DNA from 3 places in the Bradyrhizobium guangdongense genome. Region 3 is predicted to be linked to each of the others. Evidence: predicted binding sites of a transcription regulator. Region 3 holds the regulator's gene; each other region holds the start of a gene.
The links. The regulator HrcA, encoded in region 3, represses chaperone genes, less so after heat shock. The targets are predictions, from matches to a motif close to GTTAGCACTCNCNNNNNGNGAGTGCTAAC.

Region 1 (3,262 bases), on a different replicon from region 3:
CTGGATCGCGGTGCGGACCACCTTGGTCGGGTCGATGATGCCTTTGGAGACCAGGTTGCCGTATTCGCCGGTCTGGCTGTCGAAGCCGTAGGCGTACTGGTCCTTCTCCAGGATCTTGCCGATGATCACCGAGCCGTCTTCACCGGCGTTGATCGCGATCTGGCGAGCGGGAGCCGACAGCGCCTTGCGCACGATCTCGACGCCGGTCTTCTGGTCGTCGTTCTTGGTGCGCAGGCCCTTGAGCTGCTCGGAGGCACGGAGCAGGGCGACGCCGCCGCCCGGGACGATGCCTTCCTCGACAGCCGCGCGGGTCGCATGCATCGCGTCATCAACGCGATCCTTGCGCTCCTTCACCTCGACCTCGGTCGCGCCGCCGACGCGGATCACCGCGACGCCGCCTGCGAGCTTGGCAAGACGCTCCTGGAGCTTCTCACGGTCGTAGTCCGAGGTGGTCTCCTCGATCTGCGCCTTGATCTGGGCCACGCGCGCCTCGATGTCGGCCTTCTTGCCGGCGCCATTGACGATCGTGGTGTTCTCCTTGTCGATCATCACCTTCTTGGCGCGACCGAGCATGTTGAGCGTGACGTTCTCGAGCTTGATGCCGAGATCTTCCGAGATCGCCTGGCCGCCGGTCAGGATCGCGATGTCCTGCAGCATGGCCTTGCGGCGATCGCCGAAGCCCGGAGCCTTGACGGCCGCGACCTTCAGGCCGCCGCGCAGACGGTTCACAACAAGCGTGGCCAAGGCCTCGCCTTCGACGTCCTCGGCGACGATGACCAGCGGCTTGCCGGTCTGCACCACGGCCTCGAGCAGCGGCAGCAGCTCGTTCAGCGAGGAGAGCTTCTTCTCGTTGATGAGGATGTAGGCGTCGTCCATCTCAACGCGCATCTTGTCGGCGTTGGTGACGAAGTAGGGCGAGATGTAGCCGCGGTCGAACTGCATGCCCTCGACGACGTCGAGCTCGGTCTCGAGCGACTTGGCTTCCTCGACGGTGATGACACCCTCGTTGCCGACCTTCTTCATGGCGTCGGAGAGGAACTTGCCGATCTCCTGGTCGCCGTTGGCCGAGATGGTGCCGACCTGGGCGATCTCGTCGTTCGAGGTGACCTTCTTGGAGTTCTTCTGGAGGTCTGCAACCACAGCCTCGACCGCGAGGTCGATACCGCGCTTGAGGTCCATCGGGTTCATGCCGGCGGCGACCGACTTGGCGCCTTCCTTCACGATCGCCTGGGCCAGCACGGTGGCGGTGGTGGTGCCGTCGCCGGCCGCGTCAGCGGACTTCGAGGCGACTTCGCGCACCATCTGGGCGCCCATGTTCTCGAACTTGTCGTCGAGCTCGATCTCCTTGGCGACGGTGACGCCGTCCTTGGTGATGCGGGGAGCGCCGAACGACTTGTCGAGCACGACGTTGCGGCCCTTCGGACCGAGCGTGACCTTCACCGCGTTGGCGAGGACGTCGACGCCGCGCAGCATCTTGTCGCGCGCTTCAACCGAGAATTTGACTTCTTTGGCTGCCATCTGGAATTTTCCTTAAGGTGTTTGACTGGAGGGAGGAGGGAGGCTCTTAAGCCGCCTTCTTCTTGGACTCGGCGACCTCGAGAACGCCCATCACGTCGCTCTCCTTCATGATCAGCAGGTCCTGGCCGTCGATCTTGACCTCGGTGCCGGACCACTTGCCGAACAGCACGCGGTCGCCGACCTTCAGGTCGATCGGGATCAGCTTGCCAGCTTCGTCGCGGCCACCGGGGCCGACGGCGACGACTTCGCCCTGGGAGGGCTTTTCCTTGGCAGTGTCGGGAATGATGATGCCGCCAGCGGTCTTCTCTTCTGCGTCGATGCGCTTGACCACGACGCGGTCGTGAAGCGGACGGAATTTCATGCAGTCCTCCTAATATTTGCACGAGTTGAGACTTCAACCTTGTGAGCAATCGATGCCTACGAGTGCTAGCGCAGACGCAGCTGAAATAGGACGGGGCTTCTACAGGAGCAAGAGCTTCCAGCAAAAAATCACACTCAGAAGTCGTCTCTGCCAGAATCATTTATCGTAGCTAACTGGCCCGGCCGCTATTAGCGCAGTGTGAGGTTGCCCTGCTCGGCCGAGGTCTGCACGATTTCGCGGCGGATGCTCTTGGCCTGGAAGAACGCTCAGACATTGGTGCGCTCGAGAGTCTTAGTAGTTGCTAAAGCCATTCTTGGTCTCATTGACTGCTCGGATACGGCTCCGGCCGAAACGAACCCTAGCGCTGATGAACGCGCGACGTAACAGGAGTTCGCCGGGCTTGCTTCAGTGGACGGAATTCTCATCGAGTTAGCCGCGACATCCGCAACAGCCAAGGAGTGTGAACAGGTTCGGGATGCCGTCTCGTTCTAGGCAAGCCGATCTTGAAAAATAGCGCCTTTTTTCATCTCGCTCCATCGCTAACCTTGGCAGTTGACCGGAGCTGGATGAAAGCGGCCAGGGGCCGGCGGCGACCTCTTCAAGGAGCTGAACGAAACGCCCGCGCGGGAGAACTGAATCAAGACGAGATCAGCGCTCACGCAAAGTTCAATCGCGCTTCGTCCGCCCTTCTTCCGCGGTGATGCTGATGATCGTATACGCATGCTTCTCGCGTCTTATATTGCGACGAGATGGGCTTCCGGGGAGGCAACGAGATGCAACGCCCCCGGTTTCACCGCATCTTCTTCAGACCGCTCGCGAAGAGTGGGGGCGGCACACGACTGGATCGGGGGATACGCCGAGTCCGCCCCCGCATCACCTTGAGAGGATTGGTGACGCGAGTTTGAAGGTAGCAAACAAGGCGATAGCGTAGCTACTGCAACTATCTCACACCAGGATGGCTCGCATGAGGGTTGAATCGGCCGTGGCGATAGGTTGTATGCTGTTGGGTCCTCGGGTGTCCCGGCTGTGCGGAGAGAAGAAATGCCGATTGTCACGACAGCGAGCGCAAGTGACGGACAAAGAACATTGCAGACAAGACGAAAGATGTGGTTCGGAGCCTAACATCCATCAGCAACAATGCTTCGATTTTCGCCGTTAGTCGCCCCGCTCAACGCGGTCTTCAATCTCGATAGTGCGTCAGACTGACCTCTTTTTGCGCTCTGATCTTCCCCCGAGAAAGCGGACGGGTTTAAGCGGCTTTTAGCTCCATCTCGATCGGAGGGATATATCCGATGGCGGAATAGAGCCTGGTTCGATTGGAGAAGCCCGCGATGAAGGCGAAGATGTCGCGCCGGGCTTCGGCACGGGTCTGGTACTGACGAT
Region 2 (3,262 bases), 980 kb from region 3:
GGGCACGGCCCCGCTGTCCGGCAGCGCAGCGATGGCCGCGATCGACGCCTCCACGGCCCACGAGCTTTCCGAAGCACGCACGATGCTCGATACCTATCGGGCCCAGATCGAGCAGTGCGAGAAGCTGAAGGTCGAACTCGACCTCATCCACGACGCCATCGACCGCACCAAGCGCGAGATCGCGACCCTGCACGGCAAGAGCTTCGACGGCGGCGAGATGGCCAAGGTCAATGGCGAGCTCGGCGCGGTGGTCGGCGGCACCGAACAGGCGACCCAGCAGATCCTCGAAGCCGCGGAGTCGATCGACCAGGCCGCGAGCGCGATGTCCAAGGTGGACTCGGTGGATCAGCAGAAGCGGCTCGCCGACGACATTCAGGAACGCGTCATCTCGATCTTCGAGGCCTGCAACTTCCAGGACCTGACCGGTCAGCGCATCAGCAAGGTCATGACCACGATGAAGTTCATCGAGCAGCACATCAACGCGATGATGGAGATCTGGGGCGGCGTCGACGCGATCAAGGCTCACGTGCCGGCGCCGGTCGACAACCGCAGCGAAGACGAGAAGCTCCTCAACGGCCCGAAGCTCGCCGGCGATGCCGGCCACGCCTCGCAGGACGACATCGACGCGCTGTTCGACTGAGAGAGCGCGAATACGGACAAAGCAAAACGCCGGCCTTGGGGCCGGCGTTTTGTTTTGGCGTCATTGCGAGAAGCGAAGCGACGTCCAGGCAACCTCCGCGGAAACGGTCTGGATTGCTTCGCTACGCTCGCAATGACGAGTGGTTGGAGCGAAACCCGCCTCACGCCCGCGGGGCGCAGCGGACATACACCATGTTGCCGTACCGCGTGGCGGCGTCCTTGTCGACGAAGCGGGTGATCATGACGCGGCCGTCGAAGGAGACGATCTCGCGGTCCTGCTCGCCCGGCGTCGGGCCGGGTGGACCGATATAGTTCTTGCCGCTCGGCGAGCCCTTCAGGCGCAGTTCCTGCGGCGTGGCCTGGTCGGCCAGATGCATGATCACGCCGCCGGAGGAACCGGCGCCGATCACGTAGGGATTCTTGCACTGGGCCCGCGCAGCCGCCTCGGTGCGGGCGCGGTCGGCCGGGTTCTGGAACGAGGCAAGGCCCCAGCGGCCGACGATCTCGTCGGCGCGGATCGAGGCCGGCATTTCCGGCGCAGTGCCGGGCTCGGCCTCCGGCGCCGGCTGGGACGACGAAAAGGACGGCAGGCTCATGCCGCCGCCGCAGGCACCCAGCAGCAGCGCCAGGCAAGAGGCCGCCGCCAGATTGGCGACCGTGCGCGCGTGAGCTGAACTGATCATGGCATTCCCCCGAACAAGACCACGGCCGCACCCCACCCGCAGCCAAGCGCAAAACCGCTGCCGGAGCAATGACGTCCTTTGATACGCCGGCGCCCCGAACAAGTTTCCAATGCCACCATCCTATATCCGCCTCACCAATCGCTTAACCACCTTTGCTTGACAGGATCGCAGCCAAGCCATATCCCCTGCGCACTATTAGCACTCGGAAAGACCGATTGCTAAGCGCGCCGTTTGCCCTTCGGGAAGAGGGGGAACGGGAGCGCTGCCCTCATCCACTTCCGCTGCTTTCGGAAAAGCGAGCCTCCAAAGGGAAACGTCATGGCTAAGTCCAAATTTCGTCCGCTGCATGACCGTGTCGTGGTCAAACGTATCGACGCCGAAGAAAAGACCAAGGGCGGCATCATCATCCCCGACACCGCCAAGGAAAAGCCGTCCCAGGGCGAAGTCGTCGCCGTCGGCCCCGGCGGCCGCGACGAGGCCGGCAAGCTGATTCCGATCGACCTCAAGGTCGGCGACCGCGTGCTGTTCGGCAAGTGGTCGGGCACCGAGGTCAAGATCGACAACGAAGAGCTCCTGATCATGAAGGAGTCGGACATCATGGGCGTGATGGCCTAGGGTCATCCGCCTGAACGGCCGCTGAATACCATGCCCGGATCATCAGGTCCGGGCATCCATCATTCCGCCGCACGATAGCAATTACGACACATCACGACACAACAGGGATTGCAGACCATGGCTGCCAAGGACGTCAAGTTTTCCGGAGACGCGCGCGATCGCATGCTGCGCGGCGTCGACATTCTCGCCAACGCCGTCAAGGTGACGCTCGGACCGAAGGGCCGCAACGTCGTCATCGAGAAGTCGTTCGGCGCGCCGCGCATCACCAAGGACGGCGTCACCGTCGCCAAGGAGATCGAGCTCGAGGACAAGTTCGAGAACATGGGCGCCCAGATGGTGCGTGAGGTCGCCTCCAAGACCAACGACCTCGCCGGCGACGGCACCACCACCGCGACCGTGCTGGCGCAGGCCATCGTGCGCGAAGGCGCCAAGGCGGTTGCCGCCGGCATGAATCCGATGGACCTCAAGCGCGGCATCGACACTGCGGTTGCCGCCGTCATCAAGGACATCGAGAAGCGCGCCAAGCCGGTCGCCGCCTCCTCCGAGGTCGCCCAGGTCGGCACCATCTCGGCCAACGGCGATGCCGCCATCGGCAAGATGATCGCCCAGGCGATGCAGAAGGTCGGCAACGAGGGCGTCATCACCGTCGAGGAGAACAAGTCGCTCGAAACCGAGGTCGACATCGTCGAGGGCATGAAGTTCGACCGTGGCTATCTCAGCCCGTACTTCGTTACCAACCCCGAGAAAATGACCGCCGAGCTCGAGGACGCCTACATCCTCCTGCACGAGAAGAAGCTCTCCGGCCTGCAGGCCATGCTGCCGGTGCTCGAAGCCGTGGTGCAGTCGGGCAAGCCGCTCGTCATCATCGCCGAGGACGTCGAGGGTGAGGCGCTCGCCACCCTGGTCGTCAACCGCCTGCGTGGCGGCCTCAAGGTCGCCGCTGTCAAGGCACCGGGCTTCGGCGATCGCCGCAAGGCCATGCTCGAGGACCTCGCGATCCTGACCGGTGGTCAGCTGATCTCCGAAGACCTCGGCATGAAGCTCGAGAACGTCACGGTGAAGATGCTCGGCCGCGCCAAGAAGGTGGTGATCGACAAGGAGAACACCACGATCGTCAACGGCGCCGGCAAGAAGCCCGACATCGAGGCCCGCGTCGGCCAGATCAAGGCCCAGATCGAGGAGACCACCTCGGATTACGACCGCGAGAAGCTGCAGGAGCGTCTGGCCAAGCTCGCCGGCGGCGTCGCGGTGATCCGTGTCGGCGGCGCGACCGAGATCGAGGTCAAGGAGAAGAAGGACCGCGTCGAGGACGCGCTCAACGCCAC
Region 3 (3,262 bases):
GGGCTCGCTGGCCAAAGCCTGGGCCGATATGGCCAAGGCCGGCGTGAAGCGCATTCAGTCCGCCGACATCGCGGTCAGCGCGTAAAGCTCTCACGCAGTCATTCCGGGGCGCGTATCAGCGCGAGCCCGGAATGAGGAGAGAGTAGGAAGCGCGCTGACGCCGCTCAGTTCGCGTCGTTGCTGTTGGCCGCGGGCGCGGGCTTTGCGCCGCCCTTGGCGACGCCGACCAGCGCCGGGCGCAGCACGCGCTCGCCGATGGTGTAGCCGGCCTGCATGACCTGCACGACGGTGCCCGCTGGCACCGAGGCGTCAGGGACTTCGTACATCGCCTGCTGGAAGTTCGGATCGAATTTCTGGCCCTGCGGGTCGAACTTCTTCACGCCGTGCTTTTCCAGTGCGTTGAGCAGCGAGCGCTCGGTGAGCTCGACGCCCTCGATCAACCCCTTCAGGCCGGCATCGGCATTGGCGCGCGCTTCCGCCGGAACGGCATCGAGAGCGCGCTGCAGATTGTCGGCGATGTCGAGCACGTCGCGAGCAAAGCCCGTGATGCCGTAGAGGCGGGCGTCAGCCACTTCCTTGGTGGTGCGCTTGCGGAGGTTCTCCATCTCGGCCAGCGTCCGCAGCATGCGATCGCGCGCTTCACTGGCTTCCTTCTGCAACAGCTCGACCGAGCCCGGCTCGGGATCGTCGGGCATGATGTAGGGTTTCGACACTACGGGCTCGCCGGTCGGCGCGGTCGTGTCTTCGGGTTGCCGGTCTTGCTCGCTCATCGGCGGTAATCTCGAACTCGTTTCAAGGGATTTGCTGGCCCGGATATCGTGCTTCGGGCGCCGAAAATCAAGCGCCCGTGATCGCAGGCAAATACCGGTCAGCCCCCCAACAGGCGGCTGACGATGCGGGCGGCATAGTCCACGGTCGGGATCACACGGGCATAATTCAGCCGCGTCGGCCCGATCACGCCCAAAACGCCGACGATATGGCCGGCGGCATCCCGATAGGGCGAGATGATGGTGGAGGAGCCCGACAGCGAAAACAGCTTGTTCTCGCTGCCGATGAAGATGCGCACGCCCTCGGCGGTTTCGGCCCGTCCCAGCAGGTCGATCACGCCGCGCTTGGTCTCGAGATCGTCGAACAGCAGCCTGACACGTTCGAGATCCTCCAGCGCATGCAGGTCTTCCAGCAGGTTGGCGTGGCCGCGGACGATGAGCTGGCGGTCCTCGTTCTCGCCGCCAGACCAGCTGGCGATGCCCGCGGAAATCACCTTTTGCGCGAGCTGATCGAGCTCGGCGCGGGCCTCTGCGAGCGCGGTTTCCAACTCGAGGCGCGCCTCGGCCAAGGTGCGGCCGCGGATCCGCGCGTTGAGGAAATTGCCGGCTTCGGTGATGGCCGAGGAGGGAACTCCGGGCGGCAACGTGAGCACGCGGTTTTCGACCTGACCGTCCTCACCGACCAGAATCACCAGGGCCTTTTCGGGTTCCAGTCGGACGAATTCGATGTGCTTCAGCCGCGCATTGGATTTCGGCGTCAGCACCACGGCGGCCGCACGGGTGAGGCCGGAAAGCCGGGTCAGGGCCTGATCCAGCGCGGCTTCAACCGAGTGGGCTTCGCCGACGGACGTGAGCTGGCTCTGAATCGACTGGCGTTCGGCCTCGTTGAGATCGCCGACCTGCATCAGCGCATCGACGAAGAAGCGCAGGCCGAGTTCCGTCGGCAGCCGGCCGGCCGAGGTATGCGGGGCGTAGATCAGGCCGAGCTGTTCCAGATCGGCCATGACATTGCGGACCGAGGCCGGCGACAGCGGCATGGCGATCAGCCGCGAAATGTTGCGCGAGCCGACCGGCTCGCCGGTCGCAAGGTAACTTTCGACAATTTGACGAAAGATGTCGCGGGAACGCTCGTTGAGCTGGGCGAGGCCTGCGCGCGGCGCGATCAGATGGATCGGATCGTGATGGGCCACAGACGGTAACTCCTCTCAGATCCTCATAATTTGTCCATCCGGGGCGGTTCTGACAAGCGTTGCGTTTGCGGGGTGGATATCCGGGGGTGAAAAAGCCTTGCTGCCCACCCTCACCCCACCTACAAGCACCGCCAACAGCCCTATCCCTTGCGAGTTTTGGAGGATTTTCCCATGCGGCCAAGCCGCCGTGCGCCCGACGAATTGCGCCCCGTGACGCTGGAGCGCGGCGTGGTCAAATATGCGGAAGGCTCCTGCCTCGTGAAATTCGGTGACACCCACGTGCTGGTCACCGCCACGCTCGAAGAACGCCTGCCGCCTTGGCTGAAGGGCCAGGGCCGCGGCTGGGTCACCGCCGAATACGGCATGCTGCCGCGCGCGACCTCGGAACGCACCCGCCGCGAAGCGGCCGCGGGCAAGCAAAGCGGCCGCACCGTCGAGATCCAGCGCCTGATCGGCCGCTCGCTGCGCACCATCGTCGATCTCGAAGCGCTCGGCGAGCGCCAGATCACGGTCGATTGCGACGTGCTGCAGGCCGACGGCGGCACCCGCACCGCCTCGATCACCGGCGCCTGGGTCGCGCTCGCCGATTGCATCGCCTGGATGAAGGCGCGCAACATGATCAAGACCAATGTGATGCGCGACAACGTCGCCGCGATCTCCTGCGGCATCTACAACGGCACCCCGGTGCTGGATCTCGACTATGCCGAGGATTCGGAAGCCGAGACCGACGCCAATTTCGTCATGACCGGCGATGGCCGCATCGTCGAGGTGCAGGGCACCGCGGAACGCGAGCCGTTCACGCAGGACGAGTTCCTGGCGTTGATGGCGCTGGCACGCAAGGGCGTGTCGCGGCTGGTGGATTTGCAGAAACTCGCTGTCGCGTAGTCAATAGGCCCATGCACCGTCGAATCACCGGAAAGCTCGTCATCGCCACCCACAATCCCGGCAAGCTCGCCGAGATGCGGGAGCTGCTGGCGCCTCACGGCGTCGAGGCGGTGTCGGCCGGCGAGCTCGGCTTGGGCGAACCTGAAGAGACCGGCAACGATTTCCGCAGCAATGCCGCGATCAAGGCGATCGCCGCAGCACAGGCGACCCGCCTTCCGTCCTTCGCCGACGATTCCGGCATCGTGGTCGACGCGCTCGACGGCGCGCCCGGCATCTACAGCGCCCGCTGGGCCGGACCGTCGAAGGATTTCGCCGCGGCGATGGCGCAGATCGAACGCCTTTTGCAGGAGCGCGGCGCCACCACGCCTGACAAGCGCAAGGCCCATTTCGTCTCGGCACTCTGCGTCGCCTGGCCCGACG

Region 1: a site for HrcA is predicted at 1,921-1,949, ahead of X265_RS36020 (co-chaperone GroES). Genes of this name have one in related genera too.
Region 2: a site for HrcA is predicted at 1,517-1,545, ahead of X265_RS31860 (co-chaperone GroES). Genes of this name have one in related genera too.

Annotation. Positions count from the first base shown of each region.
Region 1 covers NZ_CP030052.1:79,407-82,668, reverse strand. The annotation lists gene groL (chaperonin GroEL) at 1-1,518, opposite strand, end outside; gene X265_RS36020 (co-chaperone GroES) at 1,565-1,879, opposite strand; partial or broken gene X265_RS41665 (IS3 family transposase) at 3,129-3,262, opposite strand, start outside.
Region 2 covers NZ_CP030051.1:6,654,117-6,657,378, forward strand. The annotation lists gene X265_RS31850 (protein phosphatase CheZ) at 1-640, shown strand, start outside; gene X265_RS31855 (hypothetical protein) at 801-1,322, opposite strand; gene X265_RS31860 (co-chaperone GroES) at 1,641-1,937, shown strand; gene groL (chaperonin GroEL) at 2,055-3,262, shown strand, end outside.
Region 3 covers NZ_CP030051.1:178,969-182,230, forward strand. The annotation lists gene pncA (bifunctional nicotinamidase/pyrazinamidase) at 1-85, shown strand, start outside; gene grpE (nucleotide exchange factor GrpE) at 165-770, opposite strand; gene hrcA (heat-inducible transcriptional repressor HrcA) at 869-1,957, opposite strand; gene rph (ribonuclease PH) at 2,129-2,842, shown strand; gene rdgB (RdgB/HAM1 family non-canonical purine NTP pyrophosphatase) at 2,854-3,262, shown strand, end outside.